One region of the Psychrobacter sp. P11F6 genome, then DNA from elsewhere that is predicted to be linked to it. Evidence: predicted binding sites of a transcription regulator. Region 1 holds the regulator's gene; the other holds the start of a gene.

Region 1 (8,139 bases):
ATACTTGTATCTCAGTTGAGCACACTTAACGAAAAAGCAGATAAAGAGTTAGCAAAATTCTTTAGGTTTTTTATCATTGGAATGTTTATTTGCTTACTATTAGTCTTAAAAGCAACGATTGATAAAAAAGCATTTCAACAGTTTAAGTTACGCTAGATTTGTGGTGATAGGGCATGGATAATAATAAGCAAAGCCAGTATAGGTATAAGGATAAAAATAGAAGCAGAAACAAAAAAAGAGTAAGCAAAAGGGATAAACAGAAGCGAACACAAAGCCTAAGCGCTAAAGAATCTATCAAACTAAAACTAAAGCAAGTATTCTTGCCATATTTAAGTCTTAGTATCCTGACTATTCTACTTTTCGGTGCTTTACGTTGGTTGCTAGATATTTATCTAGATATTCTACCTTTAAAGGAAGGCTATTGGGATTTTGGTATTCCTTTTCTGTTATCTGTTTTAGTCGTTAGTATTTGGATGTGGCCGAGGTATGAGCTTTTAACCTTAAAGTGGGTTAAGCGCAGTAGTTCAGGCTACTTTTTTATAACGATGGTTTTAGCACTAGTGATACCGCTCGTTCTCAGCCAAAACTATTTATCCAAAGCGGCTTACGAGGTCATTGAAGTAAATAGCTTGAATGATATTCGTCATTATCCAAAGCAAAAGTATTTCAGAGTAAATGATTTTGAGCCACTCAAATTAGAGAGCGTTTCTTATATAGAAACACAAGTAATCAGTGGACGAAATTTTGACTCAACATTGCATATTGATTATTACATTGCGACGCCATTTATAGCCGCTGAGAATATTTGGCTAGGTTCTAGCTACCACACGAAATACGATAATCGTGCAGACCAAAGTATTAAAGACAGTCAATATTCAGCGTTTATTAACGACTCGCGCCATAAGTACGAAGCCAAAGACTTCTCTAATATCAGCTACTTTAAGAAACTTAAATCATCAAATAGTAGAAATGCTTACTTACACACGATTTCTACGGCTAATAGGCAATCTAATTTGCCACACTTGGTATTATTACCTGAAACAGGGTTACTTGCTGATAGCTTAGATCGTGATTTTGTTTGGGGGTTTGGTTCGTTTTTTATTGGTATGGTGTTGTGCTTGTTGCTCGTTCTCGCAGCAGAGTTTGATAGTCAAGAAAAGAAAGGTACGCAAAAACATACACGAAAGCGAAAACATATACAAAAACAAAAGCCCGTAAAAAAACGAGCACCAGTCAGTGATGTATCAAAAAGCCTAGTAGTTTGGTTTAGAAGTAATAAAGAGCGACCTGCGACGTTGGTGTTAATACTGACCTGTATAGGTGCATTTATACTGACCGTATTCATGGGTATGGATATCATTGACCCTTTATCTAGACAGGTAAATAGTGTAGGTGGGTTGACGATGGACGCGCTGCAAGCTGGTAAGCATTGGCGGGTGGCCACAGCACTTTTTGTACATGCAGGAATTATGCATTTAGTGATGAGTCTGGGAATGCTGTTTGCTACAGGTTATATTTTGGAAAAGGTATTGGGTCCTATACGTTTTACGATTGCGTTTTTTATATGTGGTATTTTCGCTAATGTTTTAGGGGTGCTATATTTTGATATGGACATGGCAGGTGTTTGGGGTGCTACATTTGGCTTGTTTGGTATCGCGATACCGTTGGTGGCCTTTAAGATTTTTAATAAAAAATATAGAGAGCTATTCGGCGGTACTATCGCTGCGATATTAATCATTACTTTAACCAGCATGTTCTTTGCATTTATAAACACGCTCATTTATATGGTGTATTATCTTTTAACCTTGTGTTTTGGTATTGTTTTCGGTGTGGTCATAGTCATGACTCAAAAACAGTCGTTATTAAGGAATGCTAGGCGTCATAATATATAGTTATTGGCTATTCATAATCAAAAACCTACGCTAAGCAGTATTAATCAAACGTGATGAATTGTTATTAATCATTATTAGAGACTATCTCCATTGACGCCCTCAGCAAACTATGACTAAATAACAGTAAGTCTAATAAAGACAATATCAATGATAAAATTAACATAGCCTTTAACAATAAAGTCAGCCGTACAAGGAGTGTGCCATGTCTACTATGATTACCGACCGTACCTATCGAATCGCTCGCGAAAATACCCAAGCGATGATAATCGATGTTCAAGAACGCTTAACACCGCATATTTATGACCATGAAAACATCGTCAAAAAAACAGTGACGCTTATTAAAGGTTTACAAGCACTGAATATCCCTATCATGCTCAATGAACAGTATAAAAAAGGGCTTGGCGATACGCTACCTGAAATACGCGAGGTATTAGAAGGCGATAACGCCAAAAGCTTTGAAAAGGTCACTTTTAGCGCTTGTGATAATGATGATTCGTGGCATTATTTAGCGCAGCAAAATCGAAGTATTGTTTTGCTATTTGGCGTAGAGACACATGTCTGTGTACTACAAACAGCGCTTGATTTGCTAGATAATGGTATGCAGCCCGTCATCATTGGTGATGCGGTCGGCTCACGCTTTCCATATGATAAAAAGCAAGCAATACGCCGTATTCGCCGTGCTGGTGGCGTGATTACCACGGTTGAAACCATTCTGTTTGAGTTATGCCGAAGTAGTCAAGACCCTGCTTTTAAAACCATCAGTAACTTGATTAAATAGTTATTTTATTCAAAATAGAACCGATAGCGCTTACTCACATAAGCGCTATTTTTTATAGTGGTGCTGATTAGCTATAGGTTGGCATGCTCTTTTATAGCGCTCATAAAATGTATAATACTTGCTTATGCGTAAAGGTAAAATGAAGCGCTATATCTTCGTAGAAAAATTAAGAGAAAATTTATGCCATCAACCAAACCCCTTTTATTAACCAACCCAACGCTTGCCTCAAACATTGATATAGATCATGTCACTCATTTCTTATTAGAGCTTGATGCGCTTAAACGTATCAATCGTCGTAGCTATGTGACGCATACCACACGTAAAGAAAACTCTGCCGAACATTCATGGCATTTAGCCATGGCGTGCTGGTCTATCGCTGAACAGTTTGAGCTAGATGTCAATCATGAAAAACTACTCAAGATGGCATTGGTACATGACTTGGGTGAGATTGACGCTGGCGATACGTTTTTATTCGCAAACAGTCGTAGCGAGGCGCACATTGAAGAACGCGCTGGTATTGCCAGATTACAACGTGAGCGTGGCAATGGCATCATGGATTTAAATGAGATTTGGGAAGAGCAGGAGACGGGTAGTAGTAAAGAAACCCAGCTGCTCAGAGTGGTTGATCGTTTATTGCCGTTTTTACTCAATCTCAATACTGAGGGGGAAACGTGGATTGATGCTAACGTCACGTGCTCGCAAGTGACTGCGGCACTTGCTTTTATCAAAGACAGCTTTCCTCCCATTCATGATTGGCTATCAAAAAATATCGACTATGCGACTCGGCAAGGGTGGTTGATTGATGCTTAAATAGAGCCATCATTTTGCCGTTTACATGTTTGCAAATATTTGTATTCTTTAAATATTAAAGCGTTTAGAATTAACTAAATGAGCGATTAAGCATATTATATAGAGAGATTATTAAATGAGAGTCACTGGCACTTATAAGGTTTTTGCTAAATCGCTCGTCTTTGTTAGCCTATTAACTTTGGCACAACTAACGCATGCTGCCGCACCTATTAGTAATGGTGATAAACTGGCGCACGATGCCAAAAAACAGATCGGTATTACCACCAGCTATGATCCTGCTTACCGCAAGTTGGATTTTCCGCGTGGCGATGTACCGATAGAAACTGGCGTCTGTACCGATGTTATCGTCCGTGCTTATCGCTTGCAAAATATAGATCTACAGCAATTAGTCAACCATGATATGAAGTCAAATTGGTCGGCTTATCCAAAGACTTGGGGGCTGAAATCAACCGATAAGAATATCGACCATCGCCGAGTGCCCAATCTTGAAGTGTTTTTTGCGCGTCACGCAAAGACATTATCGACGACTGATAAAGCCAGTTTTCAAGCAGGCGATGTGGTGACGTGGCGATTACCGAATGGCAATTTGCCGCATACAGGTATCGTCTCTGATAAAGTCGCTGCGGATGGTACACCGCTGATTATTCACAATATCGGACGCGGTACGCAAGAAGAAAATATCTTATTTGCTTATCCTATTCTCAAGCACTTTCGTTATTAACTACTTTTTTTATTAACTACTTTCATTATTAAGCTAGTACGTTGCGATAAGATCATTACCCACAATAAAAAGCTCAGTTCAACATAGATTAGGATGCTGGACTGAGCTTTTTTAAGTCATTAAATCGCTCAATTATTAAGCGTTAGTAGTCCCTAGTAGCTGTCCCATTTTTACCACACTATCGGCTTTCATACTGTCTTGCCAATCTGCTTTTGCGCCTTTTGGTAGAATGACAATTGCGGTTGAGCCTAAATAAAAACGACCCAGCTCATCGCCTTTTTCAAAGCTCATATTGTGCTCAGCTTCTTGAATATCATCAGTGCGGGCAATTTTACCAGTCGCCACCGTTTCGATACCAGCGACAATCATCGCCCCAACCATCACCACCGCTGCTTTACCATATGCTGTATCAAACAGACAAACCAAGCGTTCATTACGCGCAAATAAGTCTGGCACGTTCGCCGCTGTAGTATTGTTGACCGAAAACAGCGTGCCCGGTACATAACGGGTTTTGGTCAGAGTACCGGCGAAGGGCATATGTACACGGTGATAGTTACTGGGCGCAAGATAAACCGTTGCAAAACTCCCATCCGCAAAATAGCGTCCATCTTCACTGTCAGCAAGCAGTTGACCAACGTCATAATAGCGACCTTTTGCTTGAAGCAATTTATGGTCGTCAATTTGACCCAACTGCGAGATAATACCATCGGCAGGACTGACGATACCATGAGGCGTCATGTCGATAGGGCGCGCGTCTTCTTTTAGCTCACGAGTAAAAAAATCATTAAAGCTCTCATAGGCGTTGAGACTTTGGCGCTCATACTCGTCCAAGCTGACGTTGTAGGCTTTAGCAAAGCTACGGATAAACGTGCGTTTAACATAAGGATGGCGGCTAGCGGCTAGACGCCCAGCAACTTTACTCAGTTGCTGCTGCGGGACAAGCTGTTGTAAAGTAGTGAATACATTCATAATGAGGCTACCAAAATAGGGTGTGATGTAATAATTAATAAGCAAGAGAATGGCCGTATTTTATCATGGACGGCGTATTATTGTATGGGCATAATTGGTAAGGAATCCGTAAATGAAAGCACTTATACAGCGCGTACGCCGTGCTAGTGTCACCGTCGATGCGCAGTGTGTTGGTACGATTGAGCAAGGCATATTGGCTTATATTGGTTTAGGGCCTGATGACGACCTAACAAGCGCCCAGCGCATGGTGGATAAAATCCTCACCTATCGTATTTTTGACAATGATGATGATCCTGCCAAGTACGGCAAACTGGATAAAAATGTCCAGCAAGTTGGTGGCGGACTGTTATTGGTATCACAGTTTACGCTAATGGCAAAAACAGACAAGGGTCGTCGCCCTGACTTTGGTGGTGCGATGGCACCTAATGCGGCGCAAGCGTTGTTTGCACAATTGGTCGCCTACGCCAACACGCAACATTCAAACGTGGCAACGGGTCAGTTTGGCGCTAATATGCAAGTGTCGAGCGTCAATGATGGGCCATTGAATTTCTTGTTAGAAGTAGATTGAGTAAACTAAGCATTAGCCGTCACGAGACCTATGAACCGCTTAAAAGTTGAATGTCATTAAGCTGTCATAATTACCCCGTTTAATAGGGAGCAGCAGGCGAGCATTTATCGCCTTTTTTGTCAGCTAAATGTTGTCCTCTAACACTGAGAATGCCGTATGTATAATGAGCAAATTTTGATTGTTGAAGATGAACCTGCGATTCGTGAAATGATCGTCATGACGCTAGAGATGGCGGGATTTGATAGTTTGCAGGCAGCGGATGTATCTGAGGCGCACCAACAAGTGGTTGATCACCGCCCTGCGCTGATTTTGCTAGATTGGATGCTGCCCGGCGATAAAAGTGGCATTGATTTTTGTCGATTGCTCAAAAATGATGAGCTACTTGCTGAGATACCAGTCATTATGTTGACGGCTAAAAGTGAAGAGGACAGCAAGGTGCATGGCCTTGATGCTGGTGCTGATGATTATATGACCAAGCCTTTTTCGACACGTGAGTTAATATCCAGAATCAAAGCAGTATTGCGGCGTAGTAACGCGCTCAGTAGTGATAAACCTATCGAAATCGGCAATCTGAGCCTTGATCCCAAGAGTCAGCGAGTGACAGCGGCTGGTAAAGTGGTTGATGTTGGTCCTACGGAATATCGATTATTGGCATTTTTTATGAGTCACCCAGAGCGTGCCTATACGCGGACGCAGCTGCTAGACCAAGTATGGGGCGGCAATGTATATATCGAAGATAGAACCATTGATGTGCATATCAAACGTTTGCGGACATTACTACGACCGCATCAATGTGATACGTTGATACAGACAGTGCGTGGGACAGGATATCGATTTTCTAGCTTTATTGAACCAATTTAACGGACGGTTTTTATTCGCTATAAAAGCAGTATGTTAATCGCAGCACAGTGAAAAACGGCGAATAGTGATAAGGATGATGGATGAACACCCTAATATCGGCTCAAGGCGACCAACAAAATAAGTCACTGCTAGCAACTCAGCAGAATACAACAGATCAACTCAAAAAAATTAGAAGCGCACTACGCGCATTGCGTGATGCGGTGGTTTTGCTCAATGACGATGATGGGCTCGAATGGTGGAATCAGGCCGCCGAAGATTTAATGTTGTTACAGTTGTCAGATAAAGGTAAGTGCATTTTTGACTTTATTAGTGCGCCTGAATTTCGTCAGTATTATCAGGCGACGACCAACCCTAACGATGGTGCTCAGGATGGTGTGCACATTGTCTCGTGGCGCGCGCCCAAGCGTTATCTAAAGTGTGAGCTCACGCCTTTTGGCGATGAGAAGCTGCTCATTATTTATGATGTGACGCGCTTGCATCATTTAGAGGAGATGCGCCGCGATTTTGTGGCGAATGTCTCGCATGAGTTACGCACACCGTTGACCGTCATGATGGGTTATCTAGAAAATTTTTCGGATCAGCCAGATATGCCGCCGCATTGGAAGCGCGGGTTTGAGCTGATGAGCCAACAGACTGCGCGTATGAATAGAATTGTGAATGACTTATTGCTGTTATCTCGCATCGAAATCGAAGAAACCCATGAGCTCAGTTATATTGATATGACCAAGCTGCTGACCCATGTTTATGATGATGCGCAAGCGTACAATCAAGAATATGGGCATACCATTCACTTGCAGATAGACACTTATGACGGACTGTATGGCTCAGAGATGTATCTAAATAGCGCGCTTTCTAATCTGGTGATTAATGCCATCAAATACACGCCCAAGGGCGGTAATATCGCCATTAGCTGGACAAAAACGTCAGAAGGTTGCCGATTTGCCGTCGAAGACAATGGTATTGGTATTGCACCTGAGCATATCGCACGGTTGACGGAGCGTTTTTATCGTATTGATAAAGGTCGTAGTCGGGCGACTGGCGGCACAGGGCTAGGTTTGGCAATCGTTAAACACGTCTTATATCAGCATGAAGCCAATTTGCAAATTGAATCAGTAGAAGGGCTGGGCTCGACGTTCAGTATGGTTTTTCCAGCTGCCCACATTAGATCAGCTGCAATACCCTAATTTTTTTGTAAAAGTGGATAGGGGTTCACTGCACTGCCGCTGATATAAATACCGTAATGCACATGTGGCGGCGTACCTTTTGCATTGCCACTGTCGCCGACGTAGCCGATGATATCGCCGGCATCAACCCAGTCGTTTGGACTAATATCTGCATAATCTTCTAAATGCGCATAATAATGCCCTGCGCCGCCTGGTCCAACCACGACCACCACACGACCGCCTAACGTATTTTCACCAACTTTGCTGACGATGCCTTGTGTTGTGGCTCGTATTGGTGTGCCTCGTGCGGCAAAGATATCGATACCTTCATGACTGCGACCTTGACTGCGTGCAGCGCCCCACGTATCTGTTAGATG
Region 2 (8,139 bases), 690 kb from region 1:
CTTACCTTGATAATCAGAGAACGCTTGTGCAGTACCGTCCATGTGCTCAGCAGTAAAATCGTAAATCGTGCTCATCATTTATCCTTAAGTCGATTAATTTATTATTTTGATATTCTTTTAAGCCGTGCTCATTTTTCAATAACAGTGAAAACATTCATAATGCTAATCACTGGCAAGGCAGCATCTCGCGCTTCCCTGCCATGACTCTAAAATACTCTAAGCAATTTTTTTTAACAATTACTTTTCAGATTTATCTAAATCAATAGACACAGAATTGATGCAATAGCGCATCCCCGTCGTCTCGCTTGGGCCGTCAGGGAAGACATGACCTAAATGTGCGCCGCAGTTACTACAGGTGACTTCTGTCCGCGTCATGCCCAGCGAATTATCCACATGCTCCTCGATAGCGCTGTTATCAACTCCTTGGTCAAAACTTGGCCAACCACAGCTGGCATCAAATTTATTGCTTGAGTCAAATAAGCTCGCACCGCAGCCTTTGCAGCGATAAATACCATCATCAGTCGCATCGTTATAGACGCCCGTAAATGGGCGTTCTGTACCCTTTTCACGCATCACGTGATATTCATCAGCACTCAAACGCTCTTTCCAATCAGCTTCTGTTAATTGGCTAATTTCTTCTTGGCTAAGTTGATTGTCTTGCATAATGTATCCTTAATTTGGGTATGTATTATCTCGTCCATTAGCATTAGCTTTTATCTGCTATTAACTAACACTTTATCGCCATATTTTTATAAAAACGATGGGCCTTATCTATTGTTTATCCACTCAATATTCAAGGTATACATTACAAGAAAACTATCATAAACAAGCGATAGTGTAAGGTATTGAAAAAGCTATGATAAATAAAATACAGCAAATTTCCTTAACATATCAATGAATATAGATTTAGCCACGACAATGATTCTCAGAAAGAAGTTTAATATCTAGTAGAGAAGCAATGAGGCAACGATAATACTATCAATGCAAGTTATTCTTGCATTGATAAATATACCTTCCTTAAAAACAGCTTGCATTGATACTGATAATGCAATAATATCTTGCATTAAGGCTTAATTAAAACAAATGCCTGCTTTCCTTCTCTCCATTACCAACTAATGAATAAAGGCTTGAATGATTATGGCTGATGACAAAAATAAAAGCACACAAGCCGAAAGACTGGTACAGCTACGTCGTGATAAAGGGCTAACTGCTGAGCAATTAGCGCAAGCCATGACCGCAGCAGGCGCAAAAGTCAGTCGCGGTGCTATCTCGAATTGGGAGCGTGGCACCAATGGTATTGTGTCATCTAAGCTACCAACGCTAGCACACATTTTAGGCTGCAGCGAAGGCTATCTGTTACGCGGCGAACTAAAAAACGACAGTGATAATAATAAAGAGGTGAGTAAAAGCGCTCATTCTCATAACAAAAATAGTCAAAACATGTCATTTGCTCAAACTGACAAGATATATGACTCCCAAGCCAATCAAACGACTACAACTCCTACTATAGATACAAACTCACAAAATAACCCTATGAGTGGTCACACTATGAACACAATAAAAAAATCGGATAAATTACAAAATGTTTGCTACGACATTCGCGGCCCGCTACTACAAACAGCCAATAAGATGGAAGCCGAAGGCAAACGTATATTAAAGCTGAACGTCGGTAACCCAGCCCCCTTTGGTTTAGAAGCACCGCATGAGATTTTGCGCGATGTGGCAATGAACCTACCAGACGCGACTGGCTATTCCGACTCGCAAGGGATTTTTTCAGCGCGTAAAGCTGTCCTACAGTACTATCAATCAAAGGGGTTGCTATCGGCAGTTGATGTTCGTGACGTCTATTTGGGCAACGGAGTTTCTGAGCTGATTGTAATGACCATGCAGGCTTTGATGAATGATGGTGACGAAGTGCTTATCCCAATGCCAGACTACCCGCTTTGGACGGCAGCGGCGAACCTAGCTGGCGGCACAGCGGTACATTATCGCTGTAATGAAGACGACAATTGGCATCCTGATATCGAAGACATTAAATCTAAAATCACCTCTAAAACCAAAGGTATCGTGGTGATTAACCCTAATAATCCAACGGGTTCACTTTATAGTGATGAATTACTCAAACAAATTATTGAGGTCGCTAAAGCGCATGATTTAATCATCATGGCTGATGAAATTTATGATCGTATTCTTTATGATGATATGGTACACACCCCAATGAGCACCTTGACTGATGATGTGCTGGTGCTCTCATACAATGGATTATCTAAATCTCATCGTATCGCGGGATTCCGGGCAGGTTGGATGATGGTGTCTGGCAAAAAACACCATGCCACTGACTTTATCGAAGGCTTGGACATGTTAGCGTCTATGCGCTTGTGTTCCAACGTCCAAGGTCAGTATGCCATTCAAACGGCGATGGGTGGCTATCAAAGCATGAAAGAGCTCACGTCAGAGCGTGGGCGCTTATATAAGCAGCGTGAAATGGCTGTGTCACGACTTAATGCGATCAAAGGTATCTCTTGTACCATGCCACAAGGCGCGTTTTATTGCTTTCCAAAGATGGATCCTGATATTTACCCTATCGAAGATGATATGGCATTTATGATGGATTTGCTTGTTGAAGAAAATGTCTTAATGGTGCAAGGAACAGGCTTTAACTGGGATAAGCCCGATCATTTCCGCTTGGTATTTTTGCCAAACCTACATGATTTAGAAGATGCCATGGATCGCTTGGATCGCTTCTTTGCCAAAAAGCGCAAACAATTTGGTACCGAATAGACCTTAATTTGACATAAAAAAACGCTTATCGGCATGATGCTGATAAGCGTTTTTTATTTGAAACGTGCTTATAAATAACCTTAAATAAGACTTAAACGAAAGCCTTAATAAGCGTACGTGTTAAAAAATATTGACCAAAATAATATAACTGATGGCAGACATTGCCGCTGCTGCAGGAAGCGTAATGATCCATGCCAAACCGATAGGTTTCATCAACGCCCAATTAGTGTCTCTATTGACAATACCGATACCAAGTACCGCGCCTACTAGCGTATGCGTACTTGAGACAGGCAGCCCCATAGTTGATGCGCCCATAACCACTGCAGCCGCAGCCAATTCAGCTGAAAAACCAGAAGCGGGATGCATTTTTGCCAAGTTGGTACCAACCGTTTGAATGACTTCTTTACCAATGAACCAAAGACCAACGATAAGCGCAACACCAAAGGTCAGCATAACCGCAGGCGGTACAGCGGCTTCAGTCGCAATGCTATTGGTACGGATAACATCCATAATCGCGGCAAAAGGGCCGACTGCATTGGCAATATCGTTTGAGCCATGGCTAAAGGCAAAAGCAGAGGCGGTAAAGACTTGCATCCAGCTAAACATAATAAACGTCGCTTTGGTCAAATCCTCTTTATGTTTACCGCGGATACTCTTGGTATAGATAAAGGTCGCAAGCCACACCAGCGCTGCGATCATACCCATGATTAAAAAGCCTTGCAGCGTCGTCATGCCATTATTGACATTCTTTAGACCCTTAAAGATGACCAAAGAGGCCATGACCGCGCCGCCTGCAGCCGCAATGATAGGCACCCATTGCTTCAACGCTTTTAGCGTATCAAGGTTGCTGCGTTCATTTTCAATCTCATAAAGCTGTTTATAATAATCAGTCTCTAAATCTTCAACATCGCAATCATCATCTTTGTAGATTTCTTGATCACGTAACATCGCTGACGTATAGGCCAGCTGCTCTGATTCTGTTAAACCGTCCAAAAATTCTTTGTGGTTTTGTTTTAAGGTTTTTTTGTCGCCTTTCAAAGTCGCAATGTGCGCCTCTGTTCTATCATTATATTCAATGATGTTTTTCTTAATCTGTCCATATAATACATAGGACAAAACGCCGCCCAATAGCGGTGACAATACCCAAGAAATCGCGATGGTGCCAATCGTACTCCAATTCACCGTTGATAATGCCATTTCAGTACCACCTAACGTGATACCTAATACAACAGAGCTACCAACAACGCCGCCAATAATAGCGTGCGTGGTCGAAACAGGCAGACCTTTTTTAGTGGCAAATAACAGCCAAAATGCGGCAGCGATGAGCGCTGACAGCATGACATAAATGAATTGGTTGGGCGTTACTGAAAGACCATCTAAATCGACAATGCCGCTTCGAATGGTATCGGTGACTTCACCACCTGCCAGTACGGCTCCGGACACTTCAAATATCGCTGCGATACCCAGCGCTTGCGGGATAGTCAACGTCCCTGCACCCACTGAGGTACCAAAGGAGTTGGCGACATCGTTACCACCAATATTGAATGCCATAAAGACACCAAAAGCGGTGGCCACAATAAATAGCGTCGTCTGTTGACGCATCGTGTAATCTAGACCCCACCACAAAAAGTAGGAGGTCATCGCAATCAGTAAAATGGCAAAAAATAGATTTATTCTCATAGAACCGACTGATTTGGCTGGCTCTGTAGAACTGTTGCTAATACCCATACGTTGATACGTCCTGCGTAAGCTGATTGAAATTATAGGCGGTTGATGACATTGCGCGGCTATTAATAATGCTCGTGATGACTTCTAACATTAATATAACGTATATGAAACGCGCAATATGCTTGCTAAAAAACGGTTTTTCTTACTGCTATTTTGGTGCTCTACCCTAGCGCTTACCTTTTACTTACTCGTATTTTATTTTACGTAAAGGCAGTAAATAAGGTAAAACACATCACTCAATATGTCACAAAGCCGCAAGGAATATTGCCAAATCGTCTGATTACAGCAGCTTGCGGCTTAGAGATGTCATAGTAATAATTTTGATTCTAATAACTGCTATTGTAAGAACCTTTGCCAAACTTATTAACCAGAGTGATTAAAATGTCTGTGTCAAAGGGTAAAAACACGCTACTCACTCAGTGAGTTTCGTACACAGCAGGAGCTATTACGCGCCTATTATATTAAATATAAGCGCATAATGCATGATGATATTGCAAGATTTGTAACTGCCAGCAGATGTGTTAGAAAACATCCTGCTGTAACGCCGCATTATACTCTCTTTCCCTGAATTTATTTAACGTTAAATATATAATTATGGCGCTTTGTAACCAGCTACCTAATTGAATGACCAATCACATATCAGCTGCCACACACCGCTGATAGTTGCTTAATTGCATGGTCTAAAACATCCAAACGTGCTTGACGCTTCTCATTGATCGCGATGACGCACCACGGTGCGTACTCTGTATCGGTACGTGCCAGCATATCCGCCGCAGACTGCACATAATCCGACCATTTATCACGGTTGCGCCAATCATCGTCCGTCAGCTTAAACTGCTTGTGCGGTGTCTCCTGACGTGCCTCAAAACGTTTAAGCTGTTCTTTTTTATCGATAGCCAACCAGTATTTGATAACGATTGTCCCCGCCGCGGCTAAATCCGCCTCAAAGCGATTGATTTCATCGTAAGCACGCTGCCATTCTTCATCAGTGGCAAAACCCTCAATGCGCTCAACCAAAACGCGCCCATACCAAGTCCGATCAAAAATGGCAATACGGCTAATACGGTCGGTTTGCTCGTTCGGTAATTTGGTCCAAAAACGCCATAGATAAGGATGTTGCAGCTCATACAGCATTGGCGCACTGATATTATAAATTTGATACTCGCGTGGGTCGAGCGGTGCAACCAATCTTTTGATCGCGCCACCTTTGCCAGCAGCGTCCATTCCTTCAAAGGCAAAAACGATATGACGCCCTTTGCGCGCACGCAGCAACTGGGCAAGGCGAACTTGTTTTTCTACTAACGCATCACGGTAGTCCGACTTATCAATCTCTGCATCATCGATATCTTTTAAACATTTAGGAATTTTTACAGGTTCAAACTTTGCTGATTTGAGTGCTTGCTGAACTTGCTTCTTAGCCTTTGACTTATCAGAGGTTTGTACTGTATTTATTTTACTACTCATTAGCGCGGTTTGCATCGCTTGTAGCACTTCATGGCAAAAATGGTCAGCCGCATCTGACTTGTTATCACCATCAATGATGATCCAATCATCTTGCTGGCGTAGCAGAACGGTAGCCACTTGATTAAAGGTTTCGATAACTTTTTTACTATTCCAGTCAATTTGGTATAAAAACTGCGGATCGGCTTCATCGTCATTCAATCGCGCTTGCAACGTTTCGATATCGACATGGAACCAGCATTTAAGCAGTCGGGTTTGATTGGCAGCTAGGTCTTGTTCGAACGCTTGTAGCTTAATAAGCTGCTGCTGTAAATATGCTTGCCATTGCGCAATCGGTAACGCTTTGTCTTTGGCAGACTTGTCATTGTCTGACGTTGCCATACGCATGACGTTATAAAGCAAGTCCGCATACCAGTTGCCAAAATAAACCATCACATCGCCATGACGGGGTAATGCCTTGGTATGTGCCTGCCAAATCGGCTGATACGCTAAGGGACAATCACCAACGGTTGCCTCAACTTTAAGTAGTCGAGGATCTACCCATTGGCGCAATTGCTTAACAGCAGTGCCCTTGCCTGCCTGCTCCATACCATTGACCAATACTAATAGCCCTGTTGGTTTATTGAGGATTGGCGGCGTCTGTTGCCGCGTTGCTCGTAGAGCATATTGGGCCGTGACCAGTGCCAATCTCAGTGCATCTTTGTCCATAGAAAACTGGCTCAGGGGATTGGGGGTTAGGCGCTCATCGACAATTTGCTCACTAAATTGTGTACTTAGCGCTTGTGGTGCGGTGGATTCAGTCGTCTTATTATTTTTGCTCATAACTGTCATCATCCTATGATTGAAAGCGTATTAGCGTCATCATAGCATTGCAGCAATTCGGTAAATAACGCTGCTATGTAACAGTTTGACATTTGTATTCTGCTTTATTTTCTTTTAAGGTGAACACAATCTCAGACACATGCTGTAATCACGCTCTATAAATACAAAAACCAAAAATACAAAACACGGTTTATCCTGAGCTTTTTATTCGCAACCTTTTAATCCTCTTTACTTTTATGCAGGTTTACTGACCATGGCCTCTTTAGCCGACTTACAACAACATTTGAACCGTTTTTGGGCACTGCCTTATCATGAAGATTTGGCATTAAACGATAAACTTAGCGAGGTGCAAGCTTGGCAACGAGATCGTATTCAGAACACTCATAAAACCTTATTTGAACAACCTCAAAATCAGCTGATGGCAGATTATTTTTTGACACAATTGTATGGCGGCGATGAGTTTAAATTGCTGGCCAGACAGTTAGAACGTATTGTGCCTAAAGCGCAAAAAGTTGAACGTTTTGCGCCAGCAGCGGCTTTAGAGACTGGCAGCATGGCAATACAAGCAGCTATCTTAGCGATAGAGCTAGATTTACATTTAGCAGAATGGCTATTGGCCCAAGATTTAGCCGTTAACGAAGACAGCATGCTGAACGCCTATCGTGCGGTCAATGAAGCCGACACCAGACGTATCCAAATTGGTCACTTAAAAGAGGTGTGCTATCGTACTGATAAATATATAAACTCTTTTATGTTGCAAAAAGCCTTTGCCTTAGCAAAAGGCACCGCCTACCGTTACAACTATCAGCCTTTGTATGAATTTATCGATTCAGGCTTTAAAGCGATGAAACCACTAAAAAGTGTCAGCGGCTTTATTGAACCGTTTTGTGAGCGTGAGCTTGAGATTATTGACCGTGTTCATGAGACGGATAATGGCGGTAAGCCAATGACGTTTGGTGTATGATAGACGCATCATTTGCTTGGTTAGCTGCTATTTTATACCTTGCAAACCAATAATCATAAAAGTGAATAACAGGATAATGCTATGACCGATAATACCCATAATAACAATGCGCATCTCGATCAAAAACCTACCATCAATGGTCATTTACAAGATAAATTGGTCAGAGATAGCATCACCCACAATCAAAATATCACAGCACAGGTGCAAGCACGTCAAAGCTATGAAACTAATAGCACGCTTAATACGAGTATTAATGCTGGCGTAGAAAACAGCAAGAAAAATGACTTTACACAAGTCCAAGACCTACCAACGGGAACGCCACAAGGCCAACAAACCACTATGCCAAATAACAATACCAGCAGCAACACTGTAGACAATGCATC

The links. Region 1 encodes PhoB, which activates phosphate uptake and scavenging genes when phosphate is short. Its sites were predicted from a motif close to TGTCATNAANCTGTCATAA; they were not measured.
Region 2: a site for PhoB is predicted at 4,542-4,560, ahead of AK822_RS09850 (inorganic phosphate transporter). Genes of this name have one in related genera too.

What each region holds. Positions count from the first base shown of each region.
Region 1 covers NZ_CM003594.1:3,074,268-3,082,406, reverse strand. The annotation lists gene AK822_RS12740 (hypothetical protein) at 1-156, shown strand, start outside; gene AK822_RS12735 (rhomboid family intramembrane serine protease) at 174-1,892, shown strand; gene AK822_RS12730 (isochorismatase family protein) at 2,095-2,670, shown strand; gene AK822_RS12725 (HD domain-containing protein) at 2,851-3,480, shown strand; gene AK822_RS12720 (DUF1287 domain-containing protein) at 3,596-4,201, shown strand; gene asd (archaetidylserine decarboxylase) at 4,337-5,170, opposite strand; gene dtd (D-aminoacyl-tRNA deacylase) at 5,283-5,738, shown strand; gene phoB (phosphate regulon transcriptional regulator PhoB) at 5,895-6,599, shown strand; gene phoR (phosphate regulon sensor histidine kinase PhoR) at 6,680-7,783, shown strand; gene AK822_RS12695 (M23 family metallopeptidase) at 7,780-8,139, opposite strand, start outside.
Region 2 covers NZ_CM003594.1:2,384,408-2,392,546, forward strand. The annotation lists gene AK822_RS09835 (glutathione peroxidase) at 1-75, opposite strand, end outside; gene msrB (peptide-methionine (R)-S-oxide reductase MsrB) at 238-663, opposite strand; gene AK822_RS09845 (aminotransferase class I/II-fold pyridoxal phosphate-dependent enzyme) at 1,138-2,781, shown strand; gene AK822_RS09850 (inorganic phosphate transporter) at 2,902-4,509, opposite strand; gene AK822_RS09855 (ATPase) at 5,149-6,792, opposite strand; gene AK822_RS09860 (FFLEELY motif protein) at 7,046-7,756, shown strand; gene ubiE (bifunctional demethylmenaquinone methyltransferase/2-methoxy-6-polyprenyl-1,4-benzoquinol methylase UbiE) at 7,838-8,139, shown strand, end outside.